3 regions of the Candidatus Symbiopectobacterium sp. NZEC127 genome follow, and region 1 is predicted to be linked to each of the others. Evidence: predicted binding sites of a transcription regulator. Region 1 holds the regulator's gene; each other region holds the start of a gene.
The links. Region 1 encodes PhoB, which activates phosphate uptake and scavenging genes when phosphate is short. Its sites were predicted from a motif close to CTGTCATAAAACTGNCNNAT; they were not measured.
Positions count from the first base shown of each region.

Region 2: a site for PhoB is predicted at 2,048-2,067, ahead of glpT (glycerol-3-phosphate transporter). Genes of this name have one in related genera too.
Region 3: a site for PhoB is predicted at 2,148-2,167, ahead of pitA (inorganic phosphate transporter PitA). Genes of this name have one in related genera too.

Region 1 is NZ_JAGFPG010000004.1:154,037-159,413, reverse strand. It holds gene phoR (phosphate regulon sensor histidine kinase PhoR) at 1-668, opposite strand, end outside; gene phoB (phosphate response regulator transcription factor PhoB) at 735-1,424, opposite strand; gene sbcD (exonuclease subunit SbcD) at 1,699-2,922, shown strand; gene J5069_RS16415 (AAA family ATPase) at 2,919-5,377, shown strand, end outside.
Region 2 is NZ_JAGFPG010000007.1:84,084-89,460, reverse strand. It holds gene glpB (glycerol-3-phosphate dehydrogenase subunit GlpB) at 1-209, opposite strand, end outside; gene glpA (anaerobic glycerol-3-phosphate dehydrogenase subunit A) at 199-1,854, opposite strand; gene glpT (glycerol-3-phosphate transporter) at 2,166-3,515, shown strand; gene yigL (sugar/pyridoxal phosphate phosphatase YigL) at 3,564-4,370, opposite strand; gene pldB (lysophospholipase L2) at 4,422-5,377, opposite strand, start outside.
Region 3 is NZ_JAGFPG010000006.1:86,790-92,166, forward strand. It holds gene J5069_RS19230 (enolase C-terminal domain-like protein) at 1-627, shown strand, start outside; gene J5069_RS19235 (NAD(P)/FAD-dependent oxidoreductase) at 775-1,965, opposite strand; gene pitA (inorganic phosphate transporter PitA) at 2,237-3,739, shown strand; gene uspB (universal stress protein UspB) at 3,833-4,168, opposite strand; gene uspA (universal stress protein UspA) at 4,693-5,127, shown strand.

The DNA.
Region 1 (5,377 bases):
TGCAGCACGGTGAGCGGAGTGCGTAATTCATGGCTGACGTTGGCAAAGAAATTGCGCCGCGCGCCTTCCAATTGGTGCATTTGGGTGATGTCGCGCACCACCATCAACAATTGCCCTTCCGAGTAAGGCATAACGCGGAATTCGACATGGTGTGAATTGATCAGTTGCAGGGTCAAGGCGCGGGTGAAATCCTGCTGGCGCATGTATTGCGTGAACTCGGGATAGCGCAGCAAATTGAGGATATTCTGGCCGTTATCTTCCGGCCAACGCAGGCTGAGCAAATGCTGCGACAGGCCGTTGCACCAGATGATGGTGCCCTCCTCGGTGGTGATCACCACACCGTCGGGCAGCGACTCGGCACCGCTGCGAAATCGTTTGATCAGCAAGGCCAGCTCGCGCCGCCGCCGCCGATTACGCAGTTGCATTTGATACAGCCCGTAAAACAGCGGCTCCCAACTCCAGCGCCCGGGCGGCGGCGTCATGCTGCGATCGACCCACAGCCAATAGGAGAGTTTAAGCTGGTTGTAATAGTTCCAGCCAAGCACCACCAACACAGCCACCAGCATAAACCAGGGCAGGTAGCCGAAAATCAGGCCCAACAACAGGGCGGGCAAGCAAAAAAAAGCCAGCTCCAATGCCAGCTTTTTCCACGAAAGACGTTCTAACACGTTAAAAATTCTCCGCTTTGGCGGTATTCAGCCACGATGTCGCGCACGCTATGGCTAACGCACACATCAATAACGCGTAGAAAAACGGTACCCCGTTCCCCGGACCGTTTGCACCATTTTATCGTGTCCGCTGGTTTCCAGCGCCTTGCGCAAGCGACGAATATGCACGTCCACAGTACGATCCTCAACATAAACGTTAGTTCCCCAAACGTTATTGAGCAACTGCTCGCGACTGTAAACACGCTCAGCGTGCGTCATAAAGAAATGCAGCAGCTTGAATTCGGTCGGTCCCATCTCCAGCGCGTGCTGTTCTGTGGTGACGCGATGAGAGGTGGGGTCCAGACTCAACCCCCGCATTTCAATCACTTCTTCCACCGCCATCGGTGAAATGCGGCGCATTACCGCCTTGATACGTGCTACCAGCTCTTTGGGCGAAAACGGCTTGGTGATGTAATCATCCGCGCCAACCTCAAGCCCGCGCACGCGATCTTCCTCTTCGCCGCGCGCCGTCAGCATCATGACCGGAATATCCCGCGTCAGCGCTTCGCGCTTCATGTGCTTGATAAACTGCAACCCCGAGCCACCTGGCAGCATCCAGTCCAGCAGCACCAGATCCGGATAGGGTTCGGACAAACGCGTCACTGCGCTGTCATAATCTTCCGCTTCAACGGACTGATAGCCGTTTTGCTCTAACACGAAGCACACCATTTCACGAATCGGCGCTTCATCCTCTACGACCAGTATGCGTCTTGCCATTGTTCATCCTGCCGTTAGTCAGCGTATGAAACGCGTCAACAATAACGAAATATCACGATTGCCCACTTTACCTAAACAACAGGCGCCTGAGTGGCTCATCTTCTGCGGGCGAAAGCAGTATGCGTCAGTTTTATGACAGATTTATGAAAATCAACGCTGAAGGTAACACCCTGTTTAGCGGTTGTTTCCAAAATTTTCGCGGCGATAACGACAGCCACCGCCCACACTGCTTATAATCGCCCTACAGTAGATAGCACGTCTAACAGGAAACGCCATGCGTATCATTCACACCGCAGACTGGCATCTGGGCCAATATTTTTATACTAAAAGTCGCGCACCGGAGCATCAAGCGTTTCTCGACTGGCTCATCGAGCAGATAACCGAACATCAGGTCGATGCGCTGATTGTGGCGGGTGATATTTTTGATAACGGTTCGCCGCCCAGCTATGCGCGCGAAATGCTCAACCGGTTTGTGGTGGCATTGCGCCCCACCGGATGCCAGTTGGTGTTGCTGGCCGGCAACCACGATGCAGTGGCGACCCTGAATGAATCGCGCGATCTGCTGGCGTGCCTTAATACCCGTGTTATCGCCAACGCCGCCGAGGATGTGACGCAGCAGGTATTGGCACTCAATACCCGCCAAGGCGCGCCCGGCGCGATGCTGTGCGCCATTCCTTTTCTGCGTCCGCGCGACATCCTGCGCAGCCTGGCGGGTCAATCCGGCGAGGAAAAACAGCTCGCCTTGCAAGACGCCATCAGCGGACACTATGCGCAATGCTACCAGTACGCCTGCGATTTACGCGACACGCTGGCATTGCCCCTGCCGATTATCGCCACCGGACACCTGACCACCGTTGGGGTTACCGCCTCGGAAGCGGTGCGCGAGATCTACATCGGCTCGCTCGATGCCTACCCGGTGCAGGCTTTTCCGCCTGCCGACTATATCGCCCTTGGGCATATCCACCGCCCGCAGCGCGTGGGACACAGCGAGCATATCCGTTACAGCGGCTCACCGATTGCTCTGAGTTTTGATGAGCTTGGCAGTGAAAAATCGGTCGCGTTGATCGACTTCCCGCCAAGTGCGCCCCCGGAGATAACGCTGCTGCCCGTTCCCGTGACGCAACCGATGCGCCTCATCAAAGGCAATCTGACGGAAATAGAGCAGCAGTTGCACAGCCTCCCCGCTCCCGAAACCGGGCAGCGTATCTGGCTGGACATCGAGATCGCCACCGACACCTACCTCAGCGACATGCAGCAGCGCATACAGCAGCTAACGCACACATTACCCGTCGACGTGTTGCTGTTGCGGCGCAACCGTGAGCAGCGCTTGCAGGCCATTGCGCGCGAAAAGAAAGAGACGCTGGACGAATTATCTCCACAGGACGTTTTCGAACGCAAACTGGCGCTGACCGATATGGCGCAAGAACAACAAGCGCGGTTACGCCCGCTGTTTGATGAAATGGTCCGAGACGTCACCGAAGGAGCGCCGCAAGCATGAAAATCCTGAGCTTACGGTTAAAAAACCTCAACTCGCTCAAAGGTGAATGGAAGATTGATTTTACGCAGGAGCCGTTTGCCAGCAACGGGCTGTTTGCCATCACCGGCCCAACCGGCGCGGGTAAAACCACGCTGCTGGATGCCATCTGTCTGGCGCTGTATCACCAGACGCCGCGACTGAATACGCTCTCCGCCACGCAGAACGAACTGATGACGCGTAACACCGCCGACTGTCTGGCCGAGGTGGAATTTGAGGTCAAAGGCGTCGGCTATCGTGCGTTTTGGAGCCAACGCCGCGCCAAAGATGCGGCGGATGGCAACCTGCAAACCCCGAAAGCCGAACTGGCGCTGATCGAAGACGGCAAGATCCTCACGCAAAAACTGTCCGAAAAGCTGGCTTACACCGTCCGTATTACCGGGCTGGACTTTGAGCGTTTTACCCGATCGATGATGCTCTCACAGGGGCAATTTGCCGCCTTTCTCAACGCCGAACAGAACAAACGCGCAGAACTGCTGGAAGAGCTGACCGGTACGGTGATCTATGGCGAGATCTCCAGCCGCATCTATGAGCGGCATAAAGCCGTAAAGCTGGCATTGGATGCGCTACAAGCACGCGCGTCGGCTATCGCACTGTTGGATGACGGCGAGCGACAAAGCGTATTGGCAGCATTGACGCAGCTACAGCAGGAAGAACAAGGGTTACGGGAAAAACGTGAGCAAGCGCTGACACACCAGCAATGGCTGGCGCAAGAGCGGCATTTGCAACAAGACTTGCGCCACAAGCAGCAGCAAGCCGAGGCGGCCGAGCAGGCGCAACGTGACGCCGAGCCCGATCGATTACGTCTGGAACGTGACGAGCCCGCCGAAAAATTGCGTCCCTTGCTGCGAGAGCGCGAGCGTACTCAATTGGCACGGGTTGCTGCGCAAACGCGGGAAACCGAGTTAGCCCAGCAGCACACCGTCAGCCAGACCGCACATCAGCAGCAACAGCAGTTGTTCCTGCAAGCGCAACAGGCACAGCAGCAACACAGTGCCGCACGCCAGCAGGAAGAAACGCTGATCGAGCAACACGTCATACCGCTCGATCAGCACATAGCCCGTCAAGGGGAGCGCTGCGCCCAGCATCTCTCTGCGTTGACCCAAACGCAAACGCAGCGCGAGAACGAGCAGCAGCAACTGGCCGAGTTGCTTCGCCAGCGCGATACCTTGCAAACCCAGCGTGAAACCCGACTCCACTACCAGCAGCAGCATCCCCATCACCGTCACTGGAGCGAACAGCTCGGCGCGTGGCGTGCAGCATTCCAGGAACAGCAGCGCCTTTCTGGGGAGCTGGCTGCGGTGGATACGCAGCAACAGCGCCTGACCCACGATGAACAACAGATGGCGCGTCAGCAGGTGGAGTTGAATGAACAACGAAGCGCACAACAGCAGCGCTACGACGCCTTGCAGCACCAGTGCGAGCAGCAGCAACAGGTGTGGCAACAGGCAGAAACCGCGAATCCGATTGCCGGTTTGCGTGAGCGTTACGCGGCGCACCAGCATGCACGACAAGCGCGACGCCAGCTTGGGGAATTGACACAAGCACTCAGCAACCTGCGTCAACAGCAGCAAAATAGCGCCAGCAAATGGCTCGCGCTGGACCAACGTTTCCAGACCGACACGCAGAGCAACAACGCACAGCGCGCCGACTGTCAGCGTCTGGAGCAGCAGTTGAACGATGTCGAACAGCGCGTCGGGTTGGAACAGCGCATCGTCAAGTTGGAGGCTGAACGCGCACAGTTACAACCGGGAGAGGCCTGCCCACTGTGTGGATCCACGCACCATCCGGCGATTGCAGAGTATCAAACGCTGGCGCAAACCGCGTCCGAGACACAAGTGCGTATGGCGCAACTGCGCACGCAGTGCCAGCAGGCGCGCAGTGCATTGGCACAGCGCGAGGGGGCGCTCGCCGCATTGGCAAAACAGCGTGACGAACTTCAGGCCGAGCGGGCCGAACAGGAAAAGCGGTACCAAACGCGCTATAGCGACTGGCAGCAGGTGAGTGAGCATTTACACGTAACCTTCACGCCCGAGCAGGAACAAGAGATTGCCGAGTGGCTGACCGCCAGCGATCGCGAAGCCGATACCCTGTTTAGCCAGATAGAAGCGCAAGAAAAACGGCAACGCAGTTGGCAAGAAAGTAAGGATTCACTGACTACGGCGCAGCAGCAGCGTCAGGAAACGGACCAGCAGCTTGCCCTGCTGCAACAACGTATTCAAGCGCACCGGGAAGGACTTGCAGAGGCAACGCACAAACAGCAACAGCTCACCGCTGCGCTGACAACACAGCAAGAGACACTCACCGCTGCGCTCGCGCCCTACGCGCTGGTTCCGCCTGCCCTTGCCGAACAACAGCACTGGCTGGCAGAACGTGCCGCCGAAGCAGAACGTTGGAAAACCACCGAACAGCAGTTGCA
Region 2 (5,377 bases), on a different contig from region 1:
TGACTTGCCAGCGCTGACAGCGCCTCAAGCGGATGATGAACCGGCTCGCCATCCGGCAGAAAGGACAACAGATCCAGCGATCCCGAAGAAAAATGCAGGGCGCTTTGCCCTGAACTGACAATGGCGCAATGTTTTCCTTGCTCCGCCAAACGAATACCGCAGGTGAGCCCGGCTAACCCGCCACCGATAATGACGACGTCATACCGCATGTTGTTCCTCCTGCTGATCCTCAATACTCAGCCCACACAAGCCCTGATATACCCAACTGGTGAATTCGCTTTCACGCAGTGCGTTACCCCATGCAATGGGGCGAACGCCTTTCCAGCGCTCGTTTAAAAACTGACTCAACTGCGCCAACGCCTGCGGCGGTGTCGATTGCCCCAGCTTGCACAGCAATCCGGCGGCACGGCACGCGCAGAGCTCGCCCTGACAGGTCCCCATCCCGATGCGGGTACGCCGCCGCAGATCGATCAGGTTGTTGACCTTGAGCGCTTCCACCGCATAGCGAACTTCACCCGCGGTCACCGCTTCGCATTCACACACCAGACTGCTGTCGGCATACTCGCCGGACAACACGCGCGCGGCACGGTCGCCATGGCGGTAAATCGCGGAGCCGCGCAGCGGCGCAGAAAACGCGCGCGTACCTGAGGTTGCGGCAGCCGGTTGCTCAGTAGACGCGTTGGCGGAGCCGGGCAGTGGCCGTTCCGCCGTGGTGCAGCGTGCGCTGTGCCCCAGCTTTTCACACACCTTGTCGGTGACCCACTCCGCCATCAGGCGGTACGTCATCAACTTGCCGCCGGTAATGGTGACAAATCCTTCCAGCCCGTCGCGGCTGGCATGGTCAAGCAGCACGATACCGCGACTCACGCTGCGCCCGCTCGGATCGTCATCGCTGGCGACAAGCGGGCGCACGCCCGCATAGGCGCGCAAAATACGCGTCTGCGCCATCGCCGGAGCCAGTTTCGCCCCTTCACGCATCAGGATCTCTACTTCTTGCGGCGTGACGGACATGTTGTCTATCTGGTCATAGTCCACGCGGGTTGAGGTGGTGCCGATCAGTGAAATGGTGTCACCCGGCACCAAAATGTCGGCATCGGCAGGCTTACGGCAGCGGTTAATCACCATATTGTTGATACGGTGGCCCAAAATCAGCAGTGCGCCTTTGGCAGGGAACATGCGCACGCGCAGATCCGCATATTCGGCAATGCGCTGTCCCCAGATGCCAGCGGCGTTGATCACCACTTGCGCATAGAGATCGAGAGTGCGTTGTTGTTTATGGTCGAAAACGCGCACACCGGTAACACGATCGCCCTGACGTATCAGTCCCAGCACTTCGTGATAGGTCAATACTTCCGCCCCGTGTTCGCAGGCATCGACCATATTGGCGGTGGTAAGGCGAAATGGATCAACGGTGCCGTCCGGCACGCGTACCGCGCCAATAAGCTGCGGGTTGGCAGCAGGTTCAAGGCGCAGCGCTTCTTGCGGATCAATCGCCTGCGCATTGATACCCGCCTGCTGACAGGCCGCGATAAACTGGGATTGATAGGCCAGATCGTCTTCGGGCAGCGTCAGGAACAGGCCGTCGGTTGGCTCCACGCAGTGGCGGGCGATACGGCGTAAAATCTGGTTTTCTTCAATGCATTCGCGCGCGGATTCACTGTCGGTTACCGCATAGCGCGAACCGCTGTGCAACAACCCGTGGTTACGACCGGTTGCGCCTGTCGCAATGTCAAAGCGCTCCAGCAACAGGCAACGCAGTCCCCTGAGTGCCAGGTCGCGCAAGGTTCCCGCGCCCGTCGCGCCGCCGCCAATCACGATAACGTCGGTTTCGCGGTAGGCCGTGCTGTTTTCCATGATGGTGTCACCTTTCCGGATCTTCATTAAGGGTATTCAGACACAGAAAAGGAAAAAAATGATTGATAAAGAGCAAATTCGAGCAAAAAACGAAAATAACGAACCGGATATGTAATCGTTTCGCGATAAAAGTCACACCAATATGAGGTCTATAGGGGAGCATTTTGTTAAGCAAAGCACAATAATTGCACGACCGTCATAAAAATGTAACATTTTAGCGGTGGCTCACATTGAAACCCTGCGCCATTTCGCTACCATACGCGCGATTTAGCACAAAATAATTATCGCTTTTAAGCGTATTGGAGAACGTTATGCTGAGTATTTTTAAGCCCGCCCAGCACCAGCCCAGAGTGAGCGACGATCGGGTCGATCCGTTATACCGTCGTCTGCGCTGGCAGATTTTTTTTGGGATCTTTTTCGGTTATGCCGCTTACTATCTGGTCAGAAAAAACTTCGCATTAGCCATGCCGTACCTGATTGAACAGGGGTTCTCTCGCGGCGACCTTGGCTTTGCGTTATCAGGGATTTCTATCGCCTATGGTTTTTCCAAATTTATCATGGGCTCCATCTCCGACCGTTCCAACCCGCGCGTATTCTTGCCCGCAGGGTTGATTCTGGCGGCGGCAGTGATGCTGTTTATGGGCTTTGTGCCTTGGGCAACGTCGAGCATCGCCGTCATGTTTGTACTGCTGTTCCTGTGCGGCTGGTTCCAGGGCATGGGGTGGCCGCCGTGCGGACGTACCATGGTGCACTGGTGGTCGCAGAAAGAGCGCGGCGGTATTGTTTCGGTCTGGAACTGTGCCCACAACGTGGGTGGCGGGATCCCGCCGCTGCTGTTCCTGCTGGGGATGGCCTGGTTCCATGACTGGAGAGCGGCACTCTACATGCCGGCGTTTGGTGCGATCCTGATTGCGGTGTTTGCCTTCGTGATGATGCGCGACACCCCGCAATCCTGCGGCCTGCCCCCGATTGAAGAGTATAAAAATGACTACCCGGTGGATTACACCGAAACCTCAGAGAAGGAACTGACGGCAAAAGAGATCTTCATGCAGTATGTGTTCCCGAACAAGCTGCTGTGGTATATCGCGATTGCCAACGTGTTCGTCTACCTGCTGCGTTACGGTATTCTCGACTGGTCGCCGACCTACCTGAGAGAAGTGAAGCACTTCGCGCTGGACAAGTCCTCCTGGGCGTACTTCTTGTACGAATATGCGGGGATCCCCGGCACGCTGCTGTGCGGTTGGATGTCTGACAAGGTGTTCAAAGGCAACCGTGGTGCCACCGGGGTATTCTTTATGACGCTGGTCACTATCGCGACCGTGGTTTACTGGCTGAACCCGGCGGGCAATCCAGGCGTCGATATGGCCTGCATGATTGTTATCGGCTTCCTGATCTACGGCCCTGTTATGCTGATCGGCCTGCACGCGCTGGAACTGGCACCGAAAAAAGCGGCGGGTACGGCAGCGGGCTTTACCGGCCTGTTCGGTTACCTCGGCGGCTCCGTTGCGGCCAGCGCCATCGTCGGTTATACCGTTGACTTCTTCGGTTGGGACGGCGGCTTTATGGTGATGATCGGCGGCAGCGTCATGGCGGTGGTACTGCTGTTTATCACCATGATCAATGAGAAGAAACATAAGGCAGAAATGGAGAAACGCGCCTAATCGCGAGCGCCTTCTGTCTGCTGGCGGCCTTGGCCGCCAGCAACACCGTTACACCGCAGAGAGAAACAAACGGCGCAACTCGTGCGCCACCGCATCGTCTGCGTTGCTGCCAATGACCTCCAACTGCGGCAGTAAATCTTTCAGACGCTGATGCGCGTTGCGCATAATGCACCCTTTACCGGCCATCGACAGCATTTCAAAATCATTCATCCCATCGCCAAACGCAATGCACGATGTCAGGGTATGCCCCATCAGTTTCGCTACGTGTTCCAACGCATGACCTTTGGATACGCCGCCGGCCATCACTTCCAGACAGCTCAGCGTGGAAAAGCTCACGTTAACCCGATCGCCCCAGCGCGCATTGATCGCCTCTTCCAACGGCAGCAGCTTCTCATGGCTGTCACAGGTAAAGAACACTTTGCTTACGCCGTCAGTGCCGAGCAGACCCGGTTCAAACAGCTTGTATTTGAACACCGACTCCTGAAAAAAGCGTTCCTCTTCCGGACGGGAGCGACTCATAAACCATTCATCATCGCGGTAGACGTGCGTCAGCATCTCCGGGTTGCGGTACACCATGCCGTAGAGATCGTGCGCAATATCCTGATCCAGATTGTGGCTGAAGATCAGCTCGCCCTGCGTGTTGTGCACGCGCGCGCCGTTAGAGGTAATCATAAAGGCACTGATGCCCAGCCCGTCACGAATCTGCGCCACATCCAGATGATGCCGCCCGGTAGCAAACACAAAGTGGATGCCCTGTGCAGTCAGCAGTTTCAGGGTTTCTTTGGCGAACGGAGACAGCGTGTGGTCTGGCGACAGCAGCGTGCCATCTAAATCGGAAGCAACGACGTGATACATAACAGTGAACTCTCACCTCTAAGGGACATGGCGCGGCGTCGGCCGCAACATTTACGGATATTGTGCAAAATGATTGAGAATATGGGTAAACACCTGTGCCCGAATCCCATCTTCTTCAAATAACAGTTCATGGCGGGCACCCGCAATCACCACCGGAACACCGCCAGCGCAGGGGTGTCCGGCCTCAGCCAACGCCTGACAAAAGGCATCCTGACTGTGATTATCCACCACGATATCTTCCTGCGCCTGAAGCAACAGCAAGGGCGTGGTAATGTGCGCCGCCAATGCAATCAGCTCGCGCCCGGCAGCCATCGATTCCCGCATCCAATGATAGGTCGGACCGCCAACGCGCAGGCCGGGTTCGTCGGCATAGGCACGCACGCTGCGACGGTAACGCTCACGGCTGTGCGTTAACACGTTGATCAAATAGGGCAGCGGACGCCATTGCCCGGTGCCGATAGCGTAATAATCGCGAATGCGCGGATGCAGTTCTGCCCAGGCAACAATGCGTGAGGCCAGCCAGCCCGGCATCGGCAATTTAATGCCACACATGGGTGCACACAGCGCCACGGCATCGAATGCGTCCGGCCGACGGGCCAAAAAATGCCCCAGGATCGCGCCGCCCATTGAGTGGGCGAGTGCAAAGCAGCGCTGATAGCGCAAGGGATCGGCGGTTTTCACCGCATCCACCTGGTGCAACCAGAATTGCTCGACGTCGTCTACATAGTCGCCAAAGCGTACCACATGGCCACGATTGCCGTCTTCCAGCATCCGCCCGGAGCGCCCCTGACCGCGATGATCCATGATCAGCACATCATAGCCTGCCTGGAACAAATCGTAGGCGACTTCACCATACTTTACATAGCTTTCAATGCGACCGGGGAACACCACCACCAAACGCGAGTGCTGTGCAGAGGTAAAGCGCACAAAACGGATCGGCACATTGTCAACGCCGGGAAATTCACCCTCCTCACGCTGACGCCAGAAATCCAACAGCGTGCCGGTGA
Region 3 (5,377 bases), on a different contig from region 1:
CTGCGCAACAAACTGGGTTTTGGCATTGAATTTATTCATGATGTGCATGAACGCGTCACGCCGGTAACGGCCATCAATCTGGCAAAAACGCTCGAACAGTATCAGCTGTTTTATCTTGAAGATCCGGTTGCACCAGAAAATATCGACTGGCTGAAAATGTTGCGTCAGCAGTCATCTACACCGATCTCGATGGGCGAGCTATTCGTTAACGTGAACGAATGGAAGCCATTAATTGATAACAAGTTAATCGATTACATTCGATGCCATGTCAGCACGATTGGCGGCATCACGCCAGCGAAGAAGCTGGCGGTCTACAGTGAGCTGAACGGCGTGCGTACCGCCTGGCATGGACCGGGTGACATCTCGCCAGTCGGGGTTTGTGCCAATATGCACCTTGATCTGAGCTCACCGAATTTCGGTATTCAAGAATATACGCCAATGAATGATGCGTTGCGTGAGGTCTTCTCTGGGTGTCCAGAGATCGATCAGGGTTACGCCTACCTGAACGACAAGCCTGGTTTGGGCATCGATATTGATGAAGATAAAGCCGCTAAATATCCCTGTGAGGGGGGCATCCCATCCTGGACGATGGCGCGTACGCCAGACGGCACAGCCTCTCGTCCATGAGGTGACACACTCGGTGCGATACCGTTAATGCGCATCTCCGGCATCAACGGGGTTAACAATACGTCCGGCCTTAGGCCGGGCTTTTGGGAAATGGGATAGGGCGATTCATTGTGTTTGCAAAACTTGTGTCCACTTTACTATCCCAAATCAGCGTGTTAACGCCTGCGCGCACGCCCAGGCGGAACTCCATGCCCACTGGAAGTTATAGCCTCCCAGCCAGCCGGTAACGTCCACCACTTCGCCGATAAAATAGAGGCCCGGTACTTTACTGGCTTCAAGGGTTTTTGACGATAACTCACGCGTATCCACTCCGCCCATCGTGACTTCTGCGGTGCGATAGCCTTCCGTACCGTTGGGCTGCACCTGCCAGGCGTGCAGATTTTCCGTGAGCGCGGCTGTCTGGGGGGATTGTAGTTGCTTAAGTGACACCTCGGGCACCAATCCCAACGTTTGCAGACACTCGACCAGGCGTTTCGGCAGCCACAGCGCCAGCGTATTTTTCAGGCTCTGATTGGGGTGCGCCGCACGTTGCTCGGCAAGCAGCGCGTTAAGATCGTGCTGTGGCAACAGATTGATCGTCACCCTTTCGCCCGGTAGCCAATAGCTCGAGAGTTGCAGGATGGCCGGGCCTGAAAGGCCGCGATGGGTAAACAGCAGGCTCTCTTTAAAGCTGACACCGTTTTTCGCCGTCACCACCACGGGCACGGAAACGCCAGACAGGGTCTGTATCTGCTCCAACAGCGGTTTATGCAGCGTAAACGGTACCAGCGCTGCGCGTGTGGGCAGTACCTTAAGGCCAAACTGCTGTGCGACCTGATAACCGAAGGGGGATGCGCCTAGCCCCGGCATGGAAAGTCCGCCGCTGGCAATCACCACCTGTGGAACGATCACTGTGCCATTGGCAAAGGTGAGGGTGAACGCTGAGCCCGTCCGTTCAATACTCTGGAGTTCACTGCGTAGACGAAACTGTACGTTGCCGAGTTCACATTCGCGCATCAGCATATCCACAATCTGCTGCGCGCTGTCATCACAGAACAGCTGCCCAAGGGTCTTCTCGTGGTAAGCAATACTGTGTCGATTGACCAGATCGATAAAATCCCACTGGGTGTAACGCGCCAGTGCGGATTTGCAAAAATGCGGATTTTCAGACAAATAAGCAGCTGGCTCGGCGTACATATTGGTGAAGTTGCAGCGGCCGCCGCCCGACATCAATATCTTGCGACCCGGTTTTTTGCCGTTATCCACCAGCAGAACGCGCAGTCCGCGTTGTCCGGCCTGCGCGGCACAAAACAGACCGGCAGCACCTGCACCCACAATGACAACATCAAACGATTCCACAGTGCGCTCTCCTAGCAAGGGCAACCTAAAAAGTAAGCATTTTCCCGATAATAACCGGGCGGCTGATTGTAGTGTCAGGTGCGAATGGATGCCAGCGTAACAAAATGTATATTTATACAAGAATATGTATTTTTTTGATTTTATTAAGATAAATCTGACCAATAGCCGAATTGGTCATCTTTTCGTCAAAAAAAAGTCATATTTTCCTTTTCCCGTTTAGGCTTGTCGCAGATAATGCGCCGCGTTCATGACCACAAATGGCCTAACGCTTATGCTACATTTATTTACCGGGGTTGATTTTCATACCGGTCTGATGCTGATTTTGGCACTGGTATTTGTTCTGTTCTATGAAGCCATTAACGGCTTTCACGATACGGCGAATGCTGTTGCCACCGTTATATATACGCGCGCAATGCGGGCGGAATATGCGGTTGTCATGGCCGGACTGTTTAACTTTTTCGGCGTGATGCTAGGCGGGTTGAGCGTGGCGTATGCCATCGTGCATTTGCTGCCTACTGATTTGCTGCTTAACGTCAGTTCTGCGCACGGCCTGGCCATGGTGTTTTCCATGCTGCTGGCGGCGATTATCTGGAACCTGGGCACCTGGTACTTTGGTTTACCGGCCTCCAGCTCTCACACCTTGATTGGTTCTATCATCGGGATTGGTTTAACCAACGCCCTGCTCACCGACACGTCCGTCGTGGATGCGCTCAACGTTCCCAAAATGATCAGCATCTTCCTGTCACTGATTCTGTCTCCGATTGTGGGGATGGTGGTCGCAGGCTTGGTGTTGTTTGTGCTGTTGCGCTTTTGGAATAGCAACAAGAAACGTAAACGTGTTCACCTCACGCCTGCCGATCGTGAAAAGCTGGATGGCAAACGTAAGCCGCCGTTCTGGACGCGTACAGCGCTGATTATCTCCGCTATCGGCGTTAGCTTCTCCCACGGCGCTAACGACGGTCAGAAAGGTATCGGCCTGATCATGCTGGTGCTGATTGGCGTTGCGCCTGCCGGCTTTGTCGTCAACATGAGCGCTTCCGGCTATGAGATCAGTCGCACGCGTGATGCGGTCGTCAACTTGCAGGAGTTCTATCAACAGCACGGCGATGCGCTCACACACGTCATCGACCTCTCTACGCCGGTACCGGCGACAGAAACGGTGTTGCCTGCTAATGGCGTGAAAGAGTTCCACTGCGACAGTTCTCGCGTCATGATCGCCATTGAGCGTTCACTGGGTCTGCTGAATAACCTGAAGAGTTATGACCAGTTGAATGCTGAGGATCGCGGTCGCGTGCGCCGTTTGCTGATGTGCATTGCGGATACCATGGACAAGGTAGCGAAGCTGCCGGAAACCACGTCGGAAGACCGACGCTATCTGAACAATCTGCGTCAAGATATGCTGAAAACCGTTGAGTACGCGCCGTTATGGATTATCGTTGCTGTCGCATTGGCGCTCTCTCTGGGCACCATGGTGGGCTGGCGTCGCGTCGCGGTGACTATCGGTGAGAAGATCGGTAAACGTGGCATGACCTACGCGCAAGGGGTGTCTGCGCAGGTAACAGCGGCGTTGTCGATTGGTGTGGCGAGCTATACCGGTATGCCGGTGTCCACCACCCACGTTCTCTCCTCGGCGGTCGCGGGCACCATGATCGTTGATGGCGGCGGCGTACAGGGCAAAACGGTTAAGAACATCCTGCTGGCCTGGGTGTTTACGCTGCCGGTTTCTCTGGTGATGTCAGGCGTGCTCTATTGGTTGGCGCTGAAACTGATTTAATCCGTCAGGGTTGAAACCGCACGTAATAAAAAGGCGATTCGAGAGAATCGCCTTTTATCTTTGTTGGTTACACATTGTTAAATACCCAATCGATCAATACCACATCAACATGGACACCAGACTCACCAGAATGAGTCCGCACAGTGCGGAGGTCAGCATAAACTGGCCTCGTACTCGCTCACAGCGGCGCATAAACTCCTCATCGTGGTGTTCCAGATAGCGTTGTGCGTAAATGTAGCGAACCAGACGAATCTGCTTACTGGGTTGTCCGTGGGAAGTGAAAAACCCCCCGCCATCCACATACTGGTACAACAGCGGGTCGCAATCGCGCAGGATCATCAGCAGTACGCGCAAAGAGGAATAATAGCGCGCCATGTTGATGACACAGACGATGCATAAGGCCCAGAAAAGCGCAAATGTACTGATCATGCTCCCCTCCCGGATAATGTTATTCGTCAGAACGAGGATGTGGTGAACATCCTACGGCGTTTCTGCGAATCGTTTTGCCACACGTTCATTACGCGATTTTATAGAGGCTCAGCAACCGAATGGCACGTTGATATCCCCCTCATTGTTATTGTAGAAGAGGAAAACAGATTTTTGCCACAGAGTGACCAATATCAAATAATTTTGACAATTTTCTCTACTCTTTTTCTCGGTTTTGCAGTGGATCGTTGGTAATCCGGGCGAGATAAGGAGCCGTTTCTACTACACTTATCAATGAGTACGAGAATTTTACGGTCAGATCGCCGTTGATGTGAGCTGCTATTCCGTCAACGCGCCAGCGCTGTGCGGGGCATCTCGCAGAATGAGGTAAATATGTGGCGGTGTGATCTGCTGAACATAACGAAAATCGGCAGGGGTGGTATTCTATAGCCAAGCCGTTAAGTATCAGATTAGCAGGCGGAAAAATCTGCTGAACCATTAATGTGCCTTTACGGAAGGAGCTTATTATGGCTTATAAACATATCCTGATTGCTGTTGACCTTTCTCCAGAAAGTAAAGTGTTAGTGGAAAAGGCGGTCTCGATGGCAAGGCCGTACAATGCCAAAGTCTCGTTGATTCATGTCGACGTCAATTACTCCGATCTCTACACCGGCCTGATCGACGTAAATCTGGGCGACATGCAGCAGCGTATTTCTGAAGAAACGCAAAACGCGTTGACCGATCTCTCTAAAAACGCCGGTTATCCGATTACGGAAACCCTGAGCGGCAGCGGCGATTTGGGGCAGGTATTGGTGGATGCCATCAAGAAATATGATGCGGACCTGGTGTTATGCGGGCACCATCAGGACTTCTGGAGCAAGCTGATGTCCTCTGCGCGTCAACTGATCAACACTGTGCATGTGGACATGTTGATCGTTCCGCTGCGTGATGACGAAGAGTAACCTCTTCGTTCTCTTCCTATCCCCGGCCTTAAGCCGGGGATAGTTTTGGCAGGTGCATTTTTTTGCACATTGACCGATTTTTTAGTCGATCGCATTTTTTTACCTTCCCTCTGTTAATCGCCTTTTTGTGCACTGAATTGCACTTTCTTTTGTTATATAACAGAAACTTATGACAAACTTTTATCATTTTTTATGCGAAGTTAAGTGCCTATCTCATTGGTTTTTAAGCATATAAGGCGTTAAAAAACGC